One region of the Streptomyces sp. NPDC002324 genome, then DNA from elsewhere that is predicted to be linked to it. Evidence: riboswitches for the same ligand, from Rfam matches in the RefSeq annotation. Region 1 holds a riboswitch; each other region holds the start of a gene.

Evidence for each region. A riboswitch is a leader RNA that binds a small molecule or an ion and turns the genes downstream of it on or off. The one in region 1 is predicted to bind cobalamin.
Region 2: another riboswitch for cobalamin. It lies ahead of ACWCRJ_RS27900 (cobalamin biosynthesis protein); the one in region 1 lies ahead of ACWCRJ_RS29520 (energy-coupling factor ABC transporter permease).
Region 3: another riboswitch for cobalamin. It lies ahead of ACWCRJ_RS17845 (ribonucleoside-diphosphate reductase subunit alpha); the one in region 1 lies ahead of ACWCRJ_RS29520 (energy-coupling factor ABC transporter permease).
Region 4: another riboswitch for cobalamin. It lies ahead of ACWCRJ_RS26805 (ABC transporter substrate-binding protein); the one in region 1 lies ahead of ACWCRJ_RS29520 (energy-coupling factor ABC transporter permease).

Annotation. Positions count from the first base shown of each region.
Region 1 covers NZ_JBSFCF010000027.1:30,276-35,046, reverse strand. Annotated here, with positions in the region: gene ACWCRJ_RS29530 (substrate-binding domain-containing protein) at 1-861, opposite strand, end outside; gene ACWCRJ_RS29525 (DUF1775 domain-containing protein) at 1,029-1,760, opposite strand; cobalamin riboswitch at 1,980-2,163, shown strand; gene ACWCRJ_RS29520 (energy-coupling factor ABC transporter permease) at 2,194-2,907, shown strand; gene ACWCRJ_RS29515 (energy-coupling factor ABC transporter substrate-binding protein) at 2,904-3,497, shown strand; gene cbiQ (cobalt ECF transporter T component CbiQ) at 3,503-4,252, shown strand; gene ACWCRJ_RS29505 (energy-coupling factor ABC transporter ATP-binding protein) at 4,249-4,771, shown strand, end outside.
Region 2 covers NZ_JBSFCF010000024.1:61,230-66,000, forward strand. Annotated here, with positions in the region: gene ACWCRJ_RS27880 (class II aldolase/adducin family protein) at 58-798, opposite strand; gene ACWCRJ_RS27885 (anion permease) at 1,070-2,320, shown strand; gene ACWCRJ_RS27890 (hypothetical protein) at 2,352-2,573, shown strand; gene ACWCRJ_RS27895 (hypothetical protein) at 2,687-2,932, opposite strand; cobalamin riboswitch at 3,268-3,421, shown strand; gene ACWCRJ_RS27900 (cobalamin biosynthesis protein) at 3,529-4,500, shown strand; gene ACWCRJ_RS27905 (cobyric acid synthase) at 4,497-4,771, shown strand, end outside.
Region 3 covers NZ_JBSFCF010000011.1:238,915-243,685, reverse strand. Annotated here, with positions in the region: gene ACWCRJ_RS17845 (ribonucleoside-diphosphate reductase subunit alpha) at 1-1,411, opposite strand, end outside; cobalamin riboswitch at 1,535-1,670, opposite strand; gene ACWCRJ_RS17840 (GNAT family N-acetyltransferase) at 1,734-2,240, opposite strand; gene ACWCRJ_RS17835 (nucleoside hydrolase) at 2,372-3,361, opposite strand; gene mctP (monocarboxylate uptake permease MctP) at 3,641-4,771, opposite strand, start outside.
Region 4 covers NZ_JBSFCF010000022.1:149,116-153,886, reverse strand. Annotated here, with positions in the region: gene ACWCRJ_RS26815 (HoxN/HupN/NixA family nickel/cobalt transporter) at 1-564, shown strand, start outside; gene ACWCRJ_RS26810 (superoxide dismutase) at 856-1,497, shown strand; cobalamin riboswitch at 1,959-2,135, shown strand; gene ACWCRJ_RS26805 (ABC transporter substrate-binding protein) at 2,197-3,237, shown strand; gene ACWCRJ_RS26800 (FecCD family ABC transporter permease) at 3,234-4,247, shown strand; gene ACWCRJ_RS26795 (ABC transporter ATP-binding protein) at 4,244-4,771, shown strand, end outside.

The DNA of each region.
Region 1 (4,771 bases):
ACCGAAGCGGCCGGTGTACCGGCCGTGGAAGTCCAGGGTGTTCTGATCGGCGAGCGAGGCGAAGTAGCCGGCGGCGCTGTACAGGTCGAGGGTGGCCTCGGGGCCGCTGCCCAGCAGCATGTTCTCGTCCATCAGCGTGCTCAGCCGCAGGCACCGCCGGTCCAGCCCGGCGGCGGCGAAGGCCCGGTTGAAACGGACCGCGTCGCTGCCGACCAGGAGCATCAGGACCCCGTCGGCGTCGGCCCGCTCGATGCGGCGCAGGACGGGCCCGAAGTCCTCGGTGCCCAGCGGCAGATACGCCTCACCGCCGACCCGGCCCCGGCACGCGCGGGCGTACCCCCGGGCCGCCCGCGCGGTGCCGCGGGGCCACACGTAGTCGTTGCCGACGACGAACCAGCGGCGCACCCCGCGGGACTCGGCGAGCAGCCGCATCGCGGGCAGCAGCTGCCAGGACGGCGTCTCGCTCGTCATGAAGACGCCCTCGGTGCGCTCCCCGCCCTCGTACAGGGCCGTGTAGACGTAGGGCACCCGGTGCGCGATCCGTGGGGCCACGGCCTGCCGGACGGAGGAGATGTGCCAGCCGGTGACGCCCTGCACCGCGCCCGAGGCGACCAGGGCCTCGACGTCCTCGGCGACCCGCCGCGGCTCGGCCCCGCCGTCGACCTCGACCAGCCGCAGCTCCCTGCCCAGCACTCCCCCGGCCCTGTTGACCTCCTCGGCGGCCAGCCGCGCACACGCCCCGCAGGTGGGGCCGAAGATCCCGGCGGGGCCGCGCATCGGGTAGACGAGCGCGACGTCGAAGGCCGAGTCGTCGGCCGTGTACCACCCGGGGGTGTGGAGGCGCAGCGGTCGCCGATTCATGGGCTCATGATGGCGTGATCGCCGGCGACGTCCCAGGTGGTGCCCACGGATCGAGACCGATTCGCAGGCCGGGCCGAGGGCCGGTGACGCCGGTCGCCGGGGGCGGGTCACCGGGCCGTCGCGTCCCCTCGCTCGAACAGCAGCGGCCGCCGTCCCGGGCCGGAACGTCAGGCGGTGCCGCCCTTGCGGGACCTGAGCCACCACACGCCGCCGCCGAGGGCGAGGACGACGGCCGCGCCGATGGCGAGGGGTACGGCCGGGGAGCCGCCGTCGTCGTCGGTGCTGTCCGCCGCCTGCGCCGACGGGGCGGAGGTCTTCGCACTGGGTTCGGGTGAGGGGGCGGCCGTCGTGGGCTCCTCGGACGGGGTGGGGCTGACGGCCTCGGCGCCCGGGGCGGCGGCCTTCAGTACCAGACGGGGGGCCGGGTGACCGTGGCCGTGGCCGTCTCCTTCGGCCTCCTCCTCCAGTTCGATCCAGCGGTCGACCTTGCCGTCGCTGTAGGACTGCAGGGTCTTGAAGGCCAGTGACTTCGCGTCGGGCAACTGCCGTACGGTGACGACGTACTCGACGTCCTCCCCCACGACGAGCTTGGCGCCGGAGACGGTGTAGCCCCGGGCGGTCGGGGTGAACTTCCAGCCGTCCGGGCCCTTTTTGTAGGTGAGGTCGGCGGGGGCGATGCCCTTCGGGAGGATCACCTCCAGCTTGGTGATGCCGGCGGCGGCGGACTCCGACTCCGCGGAGAAGGTCAGGTCGACGTTCTGGTCGAGGGCGCGGGCGCCCTCCGCCTCGACCTCCGCGTGGGCCGCGGCCGGCCCCGCGGTGGCGACGGCGACCGCGAACGCGGCCGCGGTGAGGACGCCGAGACGGCGCGAACTGCGTACGAAGGACGGGCGGTGCACTGCGGACTCCCTGGGCCGACGGCATGAAGGACGCATTCAAGCGCAGGCCGGGACCCGTGGCCAAGGGCGGTCACCTGTACGAACGGTTCCCGCCATCCGAGGTCGGCGCGAGGTCACTCGTGTGCGGCATGGGGAGGGTGGGGCGCGCGCCGGGGTGTGAGCTGTTCCACGGCGCCCGCGCGCCCCTCGTCGCCGCTTGTCAGCGCCCTTATGTGGGCACTACTGTCACCACGCCTTGGTGAACGGGAAATCCGGTGTGATGCCGGTGCGGCCCTCGCCACTGTGATCGGGAAGTCCGGCTCCAGTCCTCACGGACAGCCACTGGGTTGATATGACCCGGGAAGGCGGAGCACGGGCGGTGGGACCCGTGAGCCAGGAGACCGGCCAAGGCGCGTCAACCATCCACGAGGTGCTGGAGAGGGTCTGCTGAGCCATGCACATAGCCGAGGGTTTCCTTCCTCCGGCGCACGCGATCGCCTGGGGCGTCGCGTCCGCGCCATTCGTCGTCCACGGAGTCCGGGCACTCACCCGTGAGGTGAAGGAGCACCCCGAGAGCACGCTGCTGCTCGGCGCCTCCGGGGCCTTCACCTTCGTCCTGTCGGCGCTGAAGCTGCCGTCGGTCACCGGCAGTTGCTCCCACCCCACCGGCACCGGCCTGGGCGCCATCCTGTTCCGGCCCCCGATCATGGCGGTCCTGGGCACCATCACCCTGCTCTTCCAGGCGCTGCTGCTCGCGCACGGCGGCCTGACCACGCTCGGCGCCAACGTCTTCTCGATGGCGATCGCCGGCCCCTGGGCGGGCTACGGCGTCTACCGGCTGCTGCGACGGTTCGACGTGCCGCTGATGGTCACCGTGTTCTTCGGCGCGTTCGTCGCCGACCTGGTCACCTACTGCGTCACCAGCGTGCAGCTGGCGCTCGCGTTCCCCGACACCAGCAGCGGCTTCCTGGGCGCGCTCGGCAAGTTCGGCTCCATCTTCGCCGTCACCCAGATCCCGCTCGCGGTCAGCGAGGGCCTCCTCACCGTGCTGGTGATGCGGCTGCTGGTGCAGTCGAGCAAGGGCGAACTGACCCGCCTCGGCGTGCTTCTGGCCGGCCGGCGCGACAGCGCCGCCACCAAGGCCGGGACGGAGGCGGTGGCCCGATGAACCGCAACGCAAAGATCAACACCATGCTGCTGCTCCTCGTGGCCGCGCTCGCCGTCCTGCCGCTGGCCCTCGGCCTCGGTGACCACAAGAAGGAGCCCTTCACGGGCGCGGACGCCGAGGCGGAGACCGCGATCACGGAGATCGAGCCGGACTACGAGCCGTGGTTCTCCCCTCTCTACGAACCGCCGTCCGGTGAGATCGAGTCGGCCCTCTTCGCCCTTCAGGCCGCGCTCGGCGCCGGAGTCCTCGCCTACTACTTCGGCATCCACCGGGGCAGGCGCCAGGGCGAGGCGCGGGCCCGGGCGCAGCTGGACGGGGCCGCAGGCACCGGCACGGTCCCGACGACACCGGTGAGCGCGACGGCCACGGCGGCCTCCACGGCTTCCGCGGGCACGCCGGCGGCGACGGGTGCAGCGGCGTCACCGCCCGCATCGGCTTCCACGGGCACGTCGGCCTCCACAGCCGCATCGGCTTCGACGGCCACGTCGGCCGCCCCGCCCGCATCGGCTTCCACGGCCGCGACGACCGCGACCGGCGAGGAACGCTCGTCCGGCGGCCCCGCCGGGGACTCCCCCGCCGGGCGGGTCTGACCCTCGTGCTGCCGATCGACGCGGCGGCGCACAGCAGTCGCTGGCGCCGCCGCCATCCCGTGGACAAGGCCGTGCTCGGGCTAGGCCTCACCCTGCTCGCGATCTCACTGCCCCCCTGGCCCGGCGCCGCCCTGGTCCTGCTGACCGCGCTCGTCGTGCTGCTGGGCCCGGCGGGTGTGCCCGGCCGCCGGCTGTGGCGCGCCTACCGGGTGCCGCTGGGCTTCTGCGTGACCGGCGCCCTGCCGCTGCTCGTCCAGGTCGGCGGACCCGGCGGGTTCGTCGCCCTGGCCGGCGGCGGCCCGGTCCGCGCCGGGGAACTGCTGCTGCGCACCTCCGCCGCCTCCCTCGGTGTGCTGCTGTTCGCCTTCACCACACCCATGTCGGACCTGTTGCCGCGCCTGGTGAAGGCCGGGGTACCCGCGCCGGTGGTGGACGTCGCCCTGGTCACGTACCGCATGAGCTTCCTCCTGCTGGACTCCGTGCGTCGGATCCGGGAGGCGCAGGCCGCCCGGCTGGGGCACACCACGCGGGCCGCGACCTGGCGTTCGCTCGCCGGTCTCGGCGCCACCGCGTTCGTCCGGGCCTTCGACCGGGCGGCACGGCTGCAGACCGGGCTCGCCGGGCGGGGGTACGACGGCACCCTGCGCGTGCTGGTGCCCGAGGCCCGGGTCTCCGTCCGCTTCGTCGGGGCCGGCGTCGCACTCCTCGCCGCCGTGACCGCCCTCACCTTCGTCCTGGAAAGGCCGCTGACATGAGCGACCCCGTGCTGGTCACCCTGCGGGGCGCCTCCTTCGCCTACGAGGACGGCCCGGTCGTGCTCAGCGACCTCGACTTCGAGGTCCACGAGGGGCGCGCCCTGGCCCTGCTGGGCCGCAACGGCAGCGGCAAGACGACGCTGATGCGGCTGCTCAGCGGCGGACTGCGGCCCCGTACGGGCGAACTGGCGGTCGAGGGACGGCCGGTGACGTACGACCGGAAGGGTCTGACCCGGCTGCGCACCACGGTCCAGCTGGTCGTCCAGGACCCGGACGACCAGTTGTTCGCGGCCTCCGTCGCCCAGGACGTGTCGTTCGGTCCGCTCAATCTCGGCCTGCCCGACGCGCAGGTGCGGGCCCGCGTCGACGAGGCGCTCGGCGCGCTCGGCATCGCCGCGCTCGCCGACCGGCCCACCCATCTGCTCTCCTACGGCCAGCGCAAGCGGACCGCCATCGCCGGCGCGGTCGCGATGCGACCCCGGGTCCTGATCCTCGACGAGCCGACCGCCGGGCTCGACC
Region 2 (4,771 bases), on a different contig from region 1:
TGGCGGGTGTACGCATCCTGAGGGTGCCCCGGAGGCTCGCCGCCGTCGGTCCGGAGGCTAGCCCGGCTGGCCGTATCCCCTGAGGCGCTCGCCCGTCTCGTTCAGCTGTTCGCGGGTGAGCAGGTGCGGGGTGAGGTGCGGGACGGTGGAGGCCTTCAGCCAGACCTGGCACATCCATTCCAGCTGGGCCGTGCGGTCGTAGGCCTCGTCGAGGGTGCCGCCGCAGGTGATCGTGCCGTGGTTCTGGAGCAGGCAGGCCGTGCGGCCCGTCAGGGCCCGGAGCATGTTCTCGGCCAACTCCGGGGTGCCGTAGGTCGCGTAGGGGGCGACCCGGACGGGTCCGCCGAGGGCGGCGGACATGTAGTGGATCAGCGGCAGCTCGTCCACGAGGGTGGAGACGGCCGTCGCGTGCACGGCGTGGGTGTGGACGACGGCACGGGCGTCGGTCGTGGTGTGGATCGCCAGGTGCATGGGGAGTTCGCTGGTCGGGCGGAGCGTGCCGAGGACCTGCCGGCCGGAGAGGTCGACGCCCGTGACGTCGTCCGGGGTCAGGCGGTCGTACGGCACTCCCGTCGGTGTGACCAGGACGGTGTCCCCCACGCGCACGGACACGTTGCCGGAGGTGCCGACGACCAGACCGTCGGCCACGGTCCGCCGGGCGGTGGCGACGAGTCCGCCCCACGCGCGCGCCACCTCGTCCGGCACACCGCGCCGCCCTCCGTCCCGCACATCCCGCGGATGCCCGCCCACCTCGTCCACGCCTCGCTCGTCCCGGACGTCGCGCCGCTGCTCAGCCATGCCGTGATCCTGCCAGGCACCTCACACAAAGGACGGACGGGCGGCCGGAGGCGGGGCGCGGGAGGCGGGACGAGAGGCGGCCGGACCACGGTATTCCGCCTGCGTTCGAACGTCGGGCCGCCGTCCCGTCGGGCCGGGCCCCGCCGCACGCGCACAAGCGGAAGGGCGGCACCTCATTCACTACACCCACACGCCCGCCCCAGTTCACCTTCCGTTCATCCAGGTTGCCTACGGTCCTCATGCCACTGACGTCCGAAAGAAGCTCAGGTAAATGGAAAACTTCTCGCTGATCCTCGCGATCGTGGTCGTCACCGCGCTTGCGTTCGATTTTACGAACGGTTTCCACGACACCGCCAACGCGATGGCCACCACCATCTCGACAGGCGCCATGAAGCCCAAGGTCGCGGTGGCCATGTCCGCCGTGCTCAACCTTGTCGGCGCGTTCCTTTCCATCGAGGTCGCCAACACCATCTCCAAGGGGCTCGTCGACGAGTCCGGCATACAGCCAGAGGTCATCTTCGCGGCGCTCGTCGGCGCCATCCTCTGGAACCTGTTGACCTGGCTGGTCGGACTCCCCTCCAGCTCCTCGCACGCCCTGATGGGCGGCCTCATCGGCGCCACCATCGCCTCGGTCGGCGTGGGCGCGGTGCACGGGGACGTGCTCGTCACCAAGGTGCTGATCCCGGCCGTCGCCGCCCCGCTGGTCGCCGGTCTCGCGGCGATGCTCGCCACCCGGCTGACGTACAAGCTCGGCGCGCACACCAACGAGAAGGCCTCCGGCAAGGGTTACCGCGCCGGCCAGATCGCCTCCGCCGGCCTGGTCTCGCTGGCCCACGGCACGAACGACGCCCAGAAGACGATGGGCATCATCACGCTGGCCCTGGTGGCCGGCGGCACCCTGGCGCCCGACTCGGACCCGCCGGTGTGGGTCATCGTCTCCGCCGGTACGGCCATCGCGCTCGGCACCTACCTGGGCGGCTGGCGCATCATCCGCACGATGGGCAAGGGCCTGACCGACCTCCAGCCGCAGCAGGGCTTCGCCGCCCAGACCAGCGCGGCCACGGTCATCCTGGCCTCCTCGCACCTCGGCTTCTCGCTCTCCACCACGCACTCGGTCTCCGGTGCGGTGATGGGCGCGGGCCTCGGCCGCAAGGGCGGGGTGGTCCGCTGGTCCACCGCGACCCGGATGTTCGTCGCCTGGGGCCTGACCCTGCCGGCCGCCGCGCTGGTCGCCGCGCTGGCCGAGTGGGTGACGTCCTTCGGCACCTGGGGCACGGCCGTCGTCGCGGTCTTCCTCGTCGCCTCCAGCGCCGCGATCTGGCTGGTCTCCCGCCGCGAGGTGGTCGACCACACCAACGTGAACGACACCGAGGAGCCGCCCGGGGTGGTGACGACGGCGATCGCCGCCGTGACCCCGCCGCCGGTCGGCACCGTGGCCGAGGACCTCACGGCGACCATCCCGGCCCCCGCCGCCGAGACCACGGCACCGGCGAGCACGTCCGCGCCGACGCACGCCGTCTGAGCCCCACGACTCCCTGAGGAAGATCACCACCATGCACATCGACTGGGCAGCTCTCGGCTCCGTCTTCGGAGTCAGCCTCGTGGTCACCGTGGCCCTCGTCGGCCTGTTCACCCTCGGCATCGTCGGCCTCTCCAAGCGGGAGGAGGCGTCGACCCGGGGCGACTCGGTGGCGGCGGCGACCACGGGAGCGTACGTGTGCTTCGCGCTGTGCGCGGGGGCAGTGGCGTACGGAATCTCCCTGATCATGACCTGAGACCGGACATGATCATGACCTGAGACCGGACCTCCCCGGTCTCTCGACAGCTCGACCGGCGACCCCCGACGGCGTACCGCGCCCTCGGGGGTCGCCCGCGTCCCGGGCCGGCGTCAGCGACGCTCCGGCCCGCGGGGCGGGGGCACGACCGGAGCACGGTTCAGGCCCCGGAGCCGCCCCGTGCCCGGGGTGAGACCCGACCACAGGCCCGCGCCGGCGGCGACGAGAACCGTCACCAGCGTCCAGACCGGACCGCGCACCTCACCCGCCGGGACGAGGAGCGCCGCCAGCGCGCCCGCGCCGACGGCCAGCACCCCCATGACCGAACAGAAGAGTGCCCAGGGCGCGGCCTCCGCCACCCACGTTCCGCGCGCGCTCCCGTACCTCGTGCCCGACGAGACCGTCCCGCTCGGCCGATCTTCCACGTGCGCACCTCCCGTCCCCCGGGCGACCCGTCGCGAGGCGCCCGTTCCGGGTCCAACAAGTCCAGCCAGAAAAGCACACCACGCCGTGTGGCGGAAGATGTACACAGAGTTCCGGATGCGGCTCGGACGTCGTACCGCCGTTCCTCGGGGTGTGCCCGGCCGGGCCGTCCGGCGGGAGCGCGGAAAGAGCCGATTCGGGCGTCTGACGGGATTTCGGCGATGTGGGGCTGAGCACACCGTTGCGCCGCAGGTCAACAGCAAGTTGACGGGTCTTCCGGGGGCGTGGTGGACTGCCGGGGCCATGTACGACGGTTGAAGAGGAAGCCGGTGCGAGTCCGGCGCGGTCCCGCCACTGTCACCGGGGAAGCATCTCGAAGCGTCTCCCCGGGAGCCAGGAACTCTCGCCGTCGGTCTCGTCGAACCAGGGCGTGGACACCCTGAGTGAGGACCTATCGCCATGTGCGCCCTGTGCGGCTTCCCTTCGGGGCCCAGCGTCCGGACCCTGCCCGACCCCGTGATCGGCTGAACCGGTGCGTGCCGATCGCGTCTTCGCGTACGGTGCCGCCGTCGGGCTCCTCGGCGATCTGCTGTTCGGCGATCCGCGCCGGGGGCATCCGGTCGCCGCGTTCGGGCGGGCCGCCGGTGCGGCGGAGCGGGTGCTGTGGCGGGACCACCGGGGATGGGGCGCGCTGCACACCGCGGTGTGCGCCGGCGGCGCCGTCGCTCTGGGGGCCGCCGCCTCGGCCGCCGTACGGCCGTCACGGATCGCGTCCGTCGGACTGACCGCCGCCGCCACCTGGGCCGTCGTCGGGGGGACCTCGCTCGGACGGGAGGCGCGAACGATCGCGCGGTTCCTCGACGCGGGCGATGTCGAGGGCGCGCGGGGCCGGTTGCCCCATCTGTGCGGACGGGATCCGCAGGCGCTCGACCCGGACGGGATCGCGCGGGCGGTCGTGGAGTCCGTCGCCGAGAACACGTCCGACGCGGTGGTGGGGGCGCTCGTGTGGGGGGCCGTCGGCGGAGTGCCCGGACTCGTGGGGTTCCGGGCCGTCAACACCTTGGACGCCATGGTCGGGCATCGGTCGCGGCGGTACCGGCGCTACGGGTGGGCCTCCGCGCGGCTGGACGACGTGGCGGGGTGGCCGGGGGCCCGGCTGACCGCCCTGCTGGCCACCGCCGCCGGCGGGGATCCCCGGGGGGCGGTGCGGGCCTGGCGGGCGGACGCGGGCAGGCATCCGAGTCCCAACGCGGGGCCCGTGGAGGCGTCGTTCGCGGGGGCGCTCGGAGTGCGGTTGGGGGGCACGTTGTCGTACGGGGGGCGGGTCGAGCACCGGCCCGTGCTCAATGGGGAGGGACGGGCCGTCGGCGTCGGGGACATCGAACGGGCCGTCCGGCTGTCCCGCAGGGTGAGTTGGCTCGCCCTCGGTGTCAGCGCGGGTGCGGCGATGGTGCGGGGGCGGGTCGCGGGGCGGCCGGCACGGCGGTCGAGGAGTCAGGGATGAGTGGCGGGTTGCTGGTCGCCGGAACCACCTCCGATGCCGGGAAGAGCGTGGTGACCGCCGGGATCTGCCGGTGGCTCGTGCGGCAGGGGGTGAAGGTCGCGCCCTTCAAGGCGCAGAACATGTCGCTCAACTCCTTCGTGACGAAGGAGGGCGCCGAGATCGGACGGGCCCAGGCCATGCAGGCCCAGGCCTGCCGGGTGGAGCCGACCGCGCTCATGAACCCCGTCCTGCTGAAGCCCGGTGGTGAAAGCAGCAGTCAGGTGGTGCTGCT
Region 3 (4,771 bases), on a different contig from region 1:
GGTTCACCGAGCCCAGGTTGCAGACCGCCGTCTCCCCGTCGTCCGTGACCTCCAGGATCTCCGTGCAGAGGTTGGAGGAGTGGACGACGTGGCCCGGCTCGGCCGTCTGGTTGGCCGTGCGGTTGGCCGCGTCCTTGAAGGTCATCCAGCCGTTGCCGGTCTGCGCGAGGGTACGCATCATGCGGCCGTACAGCTCACGGGCGGCGATCGTCTTCCTCGCCAGGCCGTTCGCCTCCGCCTTGCGGTAGGCCGCCTCGAACTCCTCGCCCCACAGGTCGACCAGCTCGGGCACGTCGGCCGGGGAGAACAGCGACCACTGCTCGTCGGCGTTCACCCGGCGCATGAACTCGTCCGGGATCCAGTGCGCCAGGTTCAGGTTGTGCGTACGGCGGGCGTCCTCACCGGTGTTGTCGCGCAGCTCCAGGAACTCCTCGATGTCGGAGTGCCAGGTCTCCAGGTAGACCGCGGCCGCGCCCTTGCGCCGGCCGCCCTGGTTCACGGCGGCGACCGAGGCGTCCAGCGTCTTCAGGAACGGCACGATGCCGTTGGAGTGCCCGTTGGTGCCCCGGATCAGCGAACCGCGCGAGCGGATGCGGGAGTAGGACAGACCGATGCCGCCGGCGTGCTTCGAGAGGCGGGCCACCTGGTGGTAGCGGTCGTAGATGGAGTCCAGCTCGTCCAGCGGGGAGTCGAGGAGATAGCAGGAGGACATCTGGGGGTGGCGGGTGCCGGAGTTGAACAGTGTGGGGGAGGAGGGGAGGTAGTCGAGGCGGCTCATGAGGCCGTAGAGCGCGGCGACCTCGTCCACGGCCCGCGTGGTGTCGTCCTCGGCCAGCCCGCTCGCCACCCGCAGCATGAAGTGCTGGGGCGTCTCGACGACCTTGCGGGTGAGGGGGTGCCGGAGCAGATAGCGGCTGTGCAGGGTGCGCAGGCCGAAGTAGCCGAAGCGGTCGTCGCCGGCCGGGTCGACCAGGGCGTCGAGGCGCTCGGCGTGTACGCGCGCGAACTCCGCGGTGCGGTCGGCGACGAGGCCCTCCCGGTGGCCCACGGCGATGGACTCGGCGAAGGTGGTGACGCCCTGCGAGGCGGCCTCGTCGCGGATGCCGATGGCCAGCAGCCGCGCGGCGAGCTTCGAGTAGGCGGGGTCCTCGGAGATCAGACCGGCGGCCGCCTCCGTGGCCAGCTCGCGCAGCTCCACGACCATCTCGGCGGAGGCGCCGCGTGAGGACCGGCCGCGCAGCGCGGCGGCGGCGACCCGGCCGGGGTCGGCGTCGGGGAGGTCGACGGTCAGCTCGGTCAGGGTCCGCAGCAACGCGGAACCCGGACTGTCGGTCTCCGTCGCCGGGTCGGCTGAAGCCAGGTCGGCTGAAACCGGGTTGGCTGAAACCGGGTCGGCTGGCGCGATGGTCACGTGGGGCTCTCCCTCGCTCGGCAAGCGGCCTGGCGGAGGGCAGGCGGCAGCTCACGAGCGCACGGGGGCGTCGCGTCCACCGGCCCATTCCACGAGGCCCGGACGTCAGGCACCCGGACCGGACGGCCGGGCGCGCTGTCGACAGGTGTTCGGACTGAACAGGCGTGCGCAAAAGAGCGTGAACGCACGCGAGTACACCGTTGCGGGACAGTTCCGGATTCGCACCGGATTCCCCTGTGGCGACAGCGAGCATGAGCATACATCTAGTGCCGGTGCGCGGTGTCACCCCCACATGTTGTGTCGCATTCGGCTGCGCAGGGTGTCAGAGCGTCAACTCATAGGTGATCAGCGAGATGTCCAGGACGTCGGGGAGGGGGTTCCAGTCGCGCTCCGGTGTGCGGGCGAACCCCAGACGTTCGTAGATGCGATGGGCCGCGTGCATGCTCCTCTGGGTCGACAGCACGACGCGTACACAGCCCTCCACTGCCCGGGCGCGCTCCACACAGGCCCGCACGAGCGCCTCACCGACACCCCGCCCGCGTGCTTCCGGGGAGACCGCGAGCATGCGTATCTCGGCCTCTCCCGCACCGGCGATGTCGGCCATGGGGCCGCCCGCCGGGACGAAGGTCACACCGCCGAGCACCCGGCCGTCCGCCACGGCCATCAGCACCTCGGCCTCGGCGGCCCGCTTCGCCACGTCCCGCAGCTCACCGAGGTACTGGTCGCTCTCCCCGAAGTCCAGCAGTCCGTCGCCGAGGTAGGCCTGTGCGGTGACCTCGCCCAGGGCGGCGTACTCATCCGGGGCCGCGTCCCTGATCGTGATGTCCATGCGTCGCAGTGTGCACGAGGGGCGGCCTAGCGGGTCCGCGGTTGTCCACAGGAGCAGGCGTTAGTCGGATGATCCGGTCCGGTCGGCCGAAGGTTGCTCCGAACCGGCCGGTCCACCGGTGATCGGGCCGGTCAGGCCACCGCCGGCCACCGCGGTAGCGTCGCCACGAAGTCCCTGCTGAAGTCGCGGGTGCCCGGCCCCAGGGCCACGCGGCCGGTGGCGCGGAGGCGGGCGGTCAGGGCGGGGGACTCGGAGTAGTAGACGCGCCGGGCGGTGGCCGGCACGAACACGGTCTGGCCCCGGGTGAGTTCGCTCGCGCATTCGACGACGACGGCGCCCTCGGCGGCCGCCACGAACGCCTCGTCCCCGCACACCCCCACGGCCAGCGGATCGTGCAACGGACAGGTGCCGTCTCCGCCGTGGCGGGTGTAGGCGTCCATGTACGTGCGCATCAGCCGGGCGGCGAGGGCCGTGCCCGGGCCCGCCGCCTCCAGCGCGGCGAGGTCGGCGGGGCGGAACAGCCAGCGGTGCGAGGCGTCCAGGTCGACCATGGTGAACGGGATGCCGGAGGAGAGCACGATCTCGGCCGCGTCGGGGTCGGCCCAGATGTTGAACTCGGCGACCGGGGTGATGTTTCCCGGCACCTGGGCGGCGCCCCCCATGAACACGAATCTGGCGACGCGGTGGGCGAAGTGAGGGTCTTCGAGCAGTGCGACGGCGATGTTCGTGAGGGGGCCGGTGGCGCACACCGTCAGCTCGCCCTCGTACTGGCGGGAGAGGCGGAGCAGGGCCTGTGCGGACGACTCCGTCGGGTGCGGGGCCGTGGAGTCGGGCAGTGTCTCGTTGCCGAGGCCCGCCGGGCCGTGGAAGGCGGATGCCTCTCGGTAGGGGAGGGGGGAGAGGGGGCGGCCCGTGCCTCGGTGCACGGGGATGTCGCCGTCGATGCGGAGGGCTCGGGAGAGGGCTCGGGCGTTGGCGTAGGTCGCTTCGGCGGGGAGGTTGCCGCCTACCGAGGTGTAGGCCTTGAGGTCCCACAGGCCTGTGCCGAGGAGGTACTGCAGGGCTACGGCGTCGTCGATACCGGGGTCGCTGTCCAGGACGATCGGTGCGCGAACGGTCACGTCGTCAGCGTAGCCGGGTGGTGTGCGCCCCCGCCGCCCCTGCCCGTCCCTTCATCAGGGGCGCTGCCCCTTCGACCCCGAGGGGTGAGTTCCACGGGTGCGGGTCGGTGGGGGTTCTCGCGCAGTTCCCCGCGCCCCTGAAGGACCAGGCCCTGCGGGCCCGGGAGCGGGGCCCCTCGGACGGGACGGGTGGGGGAGGGCGAGGAAGGCTCCGCGAATCCACGGCGATGCGGGGGTGGGGCGAAAAGGCAGACCTCCCCGCCCCGCCCCCGCCCCGACCTAGTGGCTCGTCCCCGCCGTAGCCGGAGGCAGTTCCACCTGGACGCCTCGGTCGCCCGCGTCCGCCGTGTAGTCCTCCGGGCTGGTCTCGTCGATGCCGTCGGGTGCGTTGAACGCGCGCAGGGCGAAGGTGAGGACCACCGTGACCACGACGTTGAGGACGAAGGCGGTCAGGCCGATGTAGCCGATCTCGCCGATGCCGGGGATCTCCGCGGACGAGCCGCCGAAGTGCTTCTGCGTGGGGGAGGCCACGCCGTACGCGGCGATCGTCCCGTACAGCATGCCGACCGCCCAGCCCGCGAGCAGGGCCCAGCGGTGGCACCACCGGGTGAACAGGCCGCCGACGAGCGCCGGGAAGGTCTGGAGGATCCAGATGCCGCCGAGGAGCTGGAAGTTGATGGCGACCGTCTTGTCCATGGTGAGGACGAAGGCCAGGGCGCCCACCTTCACCAGCAGGGACACCAGCTTGGAGACCTTGGTCTCCTGCGCGGGTGTGGCGTCCGGCTTGATGAAGTCCTTGTAGATGTTGCGGGTGAAGAGGTTCGCCGCCGCGATGGACATGATCGCCGCGGGGACCAGCGCGCCGATGCCGATGGCCGCGAAGGCCACGCCCGCGAACCAGTCGGGGAACATCGTCTCGAACAGTTGCGGGATCGCCAGCTGGCCGTTCTGCACCTGGATGCCGGCCGCGATCGCCATGAAGCCCAGCAGGGCGAGCAGGCCCAGCATCAGCGAGTACAGCGGCAGGATCGTCGTGTTGCGGCGGATGACCTCGCGGCTCCTGGACGACAGCGTCGCCGTGATCGAGTGCGGGTACATGAAGAGCGCCAGCGCGGAGCCGAGGGCCAGCGTCGCGTACGTCCACTGGTTGGCGTCGCCCGGGACGAGGGCCCCGCGGGGCTTGTCCGTCGCCGGGTTGGTCTGGCTGTACGCCTCGCCCGCCTTGGCGAAGATGTCGTCGAAGCCGCCGAGCTTGATCGGGATGTAGATGATCGCCACCGCGATGACGATGTAGATCAGCGTGTCCTTCACGAACGCGATCAGCGCGGGGGCACGCAGGCCGGAGGAGTAGGTGTAGGCCGCCAGCACGCCGAACGCGATCAGCAGCGGCAGGTCCTTGATGAACCAGTT
Region 4 (4,771 bases), on a different contig from region 1:
GAGCAGCTGAACAACCGGGGCTTCATGAACCGCCTCCTGGGCCGCGTGATGAAGTCGATCACCAGGCCCTGGCAGATGTACCCGCTCGGTGCCCTGTTCGGCCTCGGCTTCGACACGGCCACGGAGATCGCCCTGCTGGTGCTGGCCGGGTCGGGGGCTGCTTCCGGCCTGCCCTGGTACGCGATCCTGTGTCTGCCGATCCTGTTCGCGGCCGGCATGTCACTGCTGGACACGATCGACGGCACCTTCATGAACTTCGCCTACGGCTGGGCCTCTTCCAGGCCGGTCCGCAAGGTCTACTACAACCTCACCATCACCGGCCTGTCCGTCGCCGTCGCCCTCCTCATCGGCACGGTCGAACTGCTGGGCCTGCTCGCGCAGGAGGCGGGGCTGCACGGCCCGTTCTGGGACCGGGTCTCCGGCCTGGACCTCAACATCATCGGATATGTCGTCGTCGGGCTGTTCTTCGCGACCTGGGTGATCGCCCTGCTGGTGTGGAAGGTCGGCAGGATCGAGGAGAAGTGGACCTCAGGGCTGAGTCGCACACCCACCTCCGCGGAGTAGGAGCCTTCGGGGCTCGCGGCGGACGGCTTCCCACCGCTCCAGTCGGCGCAGCCCGCGCACCGGCCGTACACCAGCGGCGATCGGGTGGAGTCCGGCCGTAGCCCGGCATTCCGGCCGCTGGCCGCTCGTGTCATGCCCCGTCGGCAGTGAAAGCGACATGACAGCGAGACGTCCTCCGGGTCCGCCACGCAACTGTGGTCCTAGGACCTATGCCTGATCGGCAATCAGTCGTAAATGCTGTTAGCGTGCACCTGCACACAAGTGGCAATTACGTGTCGGAGGACGTTGGACATGGCGGTTTACACGCTCCCGGAGCTTCCCTACGACTACGCGGCACTCGAACCGGTCATCAACCCGCAGATCGTCGAGCTGCACCACGACAAGCACCACGCGGCGTACGTCAAGGGCGCGAACGACACCTTGGAGCAGCTGGCGGAGGCGCGGGACAAGGAGCAGTGGGGCTCGATCAACGGCCTGGAGAAGAACCTGGCCTTCCACCTCTCCGGGCACATCCTGCACTCCATCTACTGGCACAACATGACCGGCGACGGCGGTGGCGAGCCCCTGGCCGCGGACGGCGTGGGCGAGTTGGCCGACGCCATCACCGGGTCCTTCGGCTCGTTCGCGGGCTTCAAGGCCCAGCTGACCAAGGCGTCCGCGACCACCCAGGGCTCCGGCTGGGGCGTACTGGCGTACGAGCCGCTGAGCGGTCGCCTGATCGTGGAGCAGGTCTACGACCACCAGGGCAACGTCGGCCAGGGCTCCACCCCGATCCTCGTCTTCGACGCCTGGGAGCACGCCTTCTACCTGCAGTACAAGAACCAGAAGGTCGACTTCATCGACGCCATGTGGGCCGTCGTCAACTGGCAGGACGTGGCCAGGCGCTACGCCGCCGCCAAGGAGCGCGGCGACAGCCTGCTGCTCACCCCCTGAGCGCTGACGCCGTGACCGTGACGGCGTCCGCACCGACGTCCTGCTCGTGATCGTCTTCTCAACCTTCACCGGGCAGGCGGCAAGGCGAAGGGCCCTCGCAAGGACGTGACTTGCGAGGGCCTTTCTCCATCCGCTCAACGCGCCGTCCGGGGTCCGGCCCTGCTCTGCAGGCCCCGGGGCGGGCCGGCTTCGCGGACGTATCCGTGGGCGGCGAGTTCACGGCCGACCTGCGGATGCGAGCGGGCCCCCGACGCGCCGCAGCAACAGCAACCCTGTGCCGTGCGCTGCGGATCGCCTTACCGACGACGGCGTGCTGCACCGGAACGCGAGCACCTCCGTCCCGTGTCTCGTGTGCCGTGTGCCGTGTGCCGTGTGCCGTGTGCCGTGTGCCGTGTGCCGTGTGCCGTGTGCCGTGTCCCAAGTCCCGTGACCGATCGCACGACCCGACGACGCGGCGATCTTGATAGCCTCGGGGAGCCAGTCGAGCCACATCCGAGGCCAGGGAATCCGGTGCGAATCCGGAACTGACGCGCAGCGGTGAGGGGGACGGGTGGGGCACGCATGCCACTGGGAGACCGGGAAGGCGCCCCGTCCGGACGAACCCGAGTCCGAAGACCTGCTGGCACCTCCGCACCCGTGTGCGGAGGGACGTCCGTAGGCCAGGCTCCGCGAACGAGCCCCGACCACCGAGGTACGCCCGTGCTCCGCACCGCCCTCCGTCCCGCTGCCTTCCTCCTTGCTCCCGCGCTACTGCTCACCGCCTGCGGCGGTTCCACAGGCGGCACCGAGGACACCAAGCCGTCCGTCGGCGCGGACTACCCGCGCACCATCGACAACTGCGGCCGGAAGGTCACCCTGAAGTCGGCTCCGCAGAGGGCCGTCTCGCTCAATCAGGGCACCACGGAGATCCTGCTCTCCCTCGGCCTCGCCGACCGCGTGGCAGGCACCGCCACCTGGACCGACCCGGTCATGAAGGGCCTGGACAAGGCCAACGCGTCCGTGCCCCGGCTCGCCGACAACGCGCCCTCCTTCGAGAAGGTCCTGGACGCCGAACCCGACTTCGTCACCGCCTCGTTCGTCTCCACCCTCGGCAAGGGCGGCGTCGCCACCCGCGATCAGTTCGAGAAACTGGGCGTGCCCACGTACGTCTCGCCCTCCGACTGCTCGGCCGGCAAGGACAACGACAGCGGTGGCGACGGATCGCGCAGCAAGCCCCTCACCCTGGACGCCGTCTACGGCGAGATTCACGACCTGGCCCACGCGTTCGACGTCGACGCCCGCGGCGACAAGCTCGTCGCCGAGTCGAAGGAGCGGGTGCGCAAGGCGACCGAAGGGCTGGACGCCTCCGGCGTCTCGCTCATGTACTGGTTCGCCAACTCGCAGTCGCCCTACCTCGCCGGCTGCTGCGGTGCACCCGGCGCCATCACCCGGGCCGTCGGCGCGAAGAACGCCTTCGCCGACACCCATGACGAGTGGCCCCAGATCGGCTGGGAGACCGTTGCCGACCGTGACCCCGACGTCATCGTGATCGGCGACCTCACCCGCAGGCAGCAGACCGCCGAGACCGCCCAGGCCAAGATCCGCTTCCTGGAGACCAACCCCGCCACTCGTCACCTGACCGCCGTCAAGAAGAAGCGGTACGTCCTGCTCAGCGGGCAGGCGATGAACCCCTCCATCCGCACCGTCGAAGGGATCGAGAAGGTCGCCGCCGGCCTGCGCGACTTCGGGCTCGTCAAGTGAGCCCGCGCGCACTGCTGTTGACCGGCGGCGGCTGCGCCGCGCTGCTCGCGTCGGTCGCCGTCGCGGTGACGATCGGCCCCGCCGACATCTCGGCCGGTGACGTCTGGGCCTCCGTTGCCGCCCATCTCGGCCTCGGCGAAGGCACCTTGGCGCCGCTGCGGGACGGCATCGTGTGGAACCTGCGCATGCCCCGCACCCTGCTCGCCGCGGTGTGCGGGGCCGGACTCGCGGTCTGCGGGGCGGTCATGCAGTCCCTGCTGCGCAACCCTCTCGCCGACCCGTTCGTCCTCGGCGTCTCCTCCGGCTCCTCCACCGGAGCGGTCGCCGTCGTCGTCCTGGGCGTGGGCGGGGGAGTGGTGTCCCTGTCGGCGGGGGCGTTCCTCGGCGCGCTGCTCTCCTTCGCCCTGGTGTTGCTGCTCAGCCACACCCTCGGCGGCAGCACCGACCGCGTCGTCCTGTCCGGGGTCGCCGTCATGCAACTCTTCTCCGCCCTGACCTCGTTCATCGTCCTGACCTCCGCCGACGCCGAGACCACCCGTGGCGTGCTCTTCTGGCTGCTCGGTTCGCTCACCGGCGCCGACTGGGGCCAGGTGGTGCTCTGCGCGGTCGTCCTGGCCGTGGTCCTGCTGGTCTGCCTCGCGTACGCCCGCACCCTGGACGCGTTCGCGTTCGGTGAGGAGGCCGCGGCATCGCTGGGCGTCCACGTGGCCCGTACCCGGCTGATCCTGCTCTGCGCCACCGCGCTGCTCACCGCCGCACTGGTCAGCTGCGCCGGAGCGATCGGGTTCGTCGGCCTGGTCCTGCCCCATGCCACCCGCGCTCTCACCGGGGCCGGCCATGCCCGTCTGCTGCCGGTCACGGCGCTGACCGGAGCCGTCTTCCTGGTGTGGGTGGACACCCTCGCCCGCACCGTCCTCGACCCCCAGGAGGTCCCGGTGGGCGTACTGACGTCCCTCATCGGGGTACCGGCGTTCGTGGCCGTGCTCTGTCGCGGACGGAGAAGGACATGACCAGCCTGCACGCGAACCGGGTCGTGCGGCGCATCGGCGACAAGGTCGTCGTCGACGGCGTCACCCTCGCCCTCCGCCCCGGTGAGACCGTCGGTCTGCTCGGCCCCAACGGTTCGGGAAAGTCGACGCTGCTCAGGCTGCTGGCCGGGGTTCTCGCGCCGACCGGCGGAGTCGTCACCCTGGACGGGCGTCCGCTCACCGAGGTCCGCCGCCGTGCCATCGCCCGCCGCGTCGCCACCGTCGAACAACACGCCCACACCCAGACCGAACTGACCGTCCGCGAGGTCGTCGCCCTCGGCCGCATCCCGCACCGTCGCGCCTGGACACCGCCCACGGCGGCCGACGCGGAGGCCGTCACCGAGGCCCTGGCACGCACCGGACTGGCCGACCGGTCCGACCAGTCCTGGCACACCCTGTCCGGCGGCGAGCGCCAGCGCACCCAGATCGCCCGCGCCCTCGCGCAGAAGCCCCGCGAACTCCTGCTCGACGAACCGACCAACCACCTCGACATCCAGCACCAACTC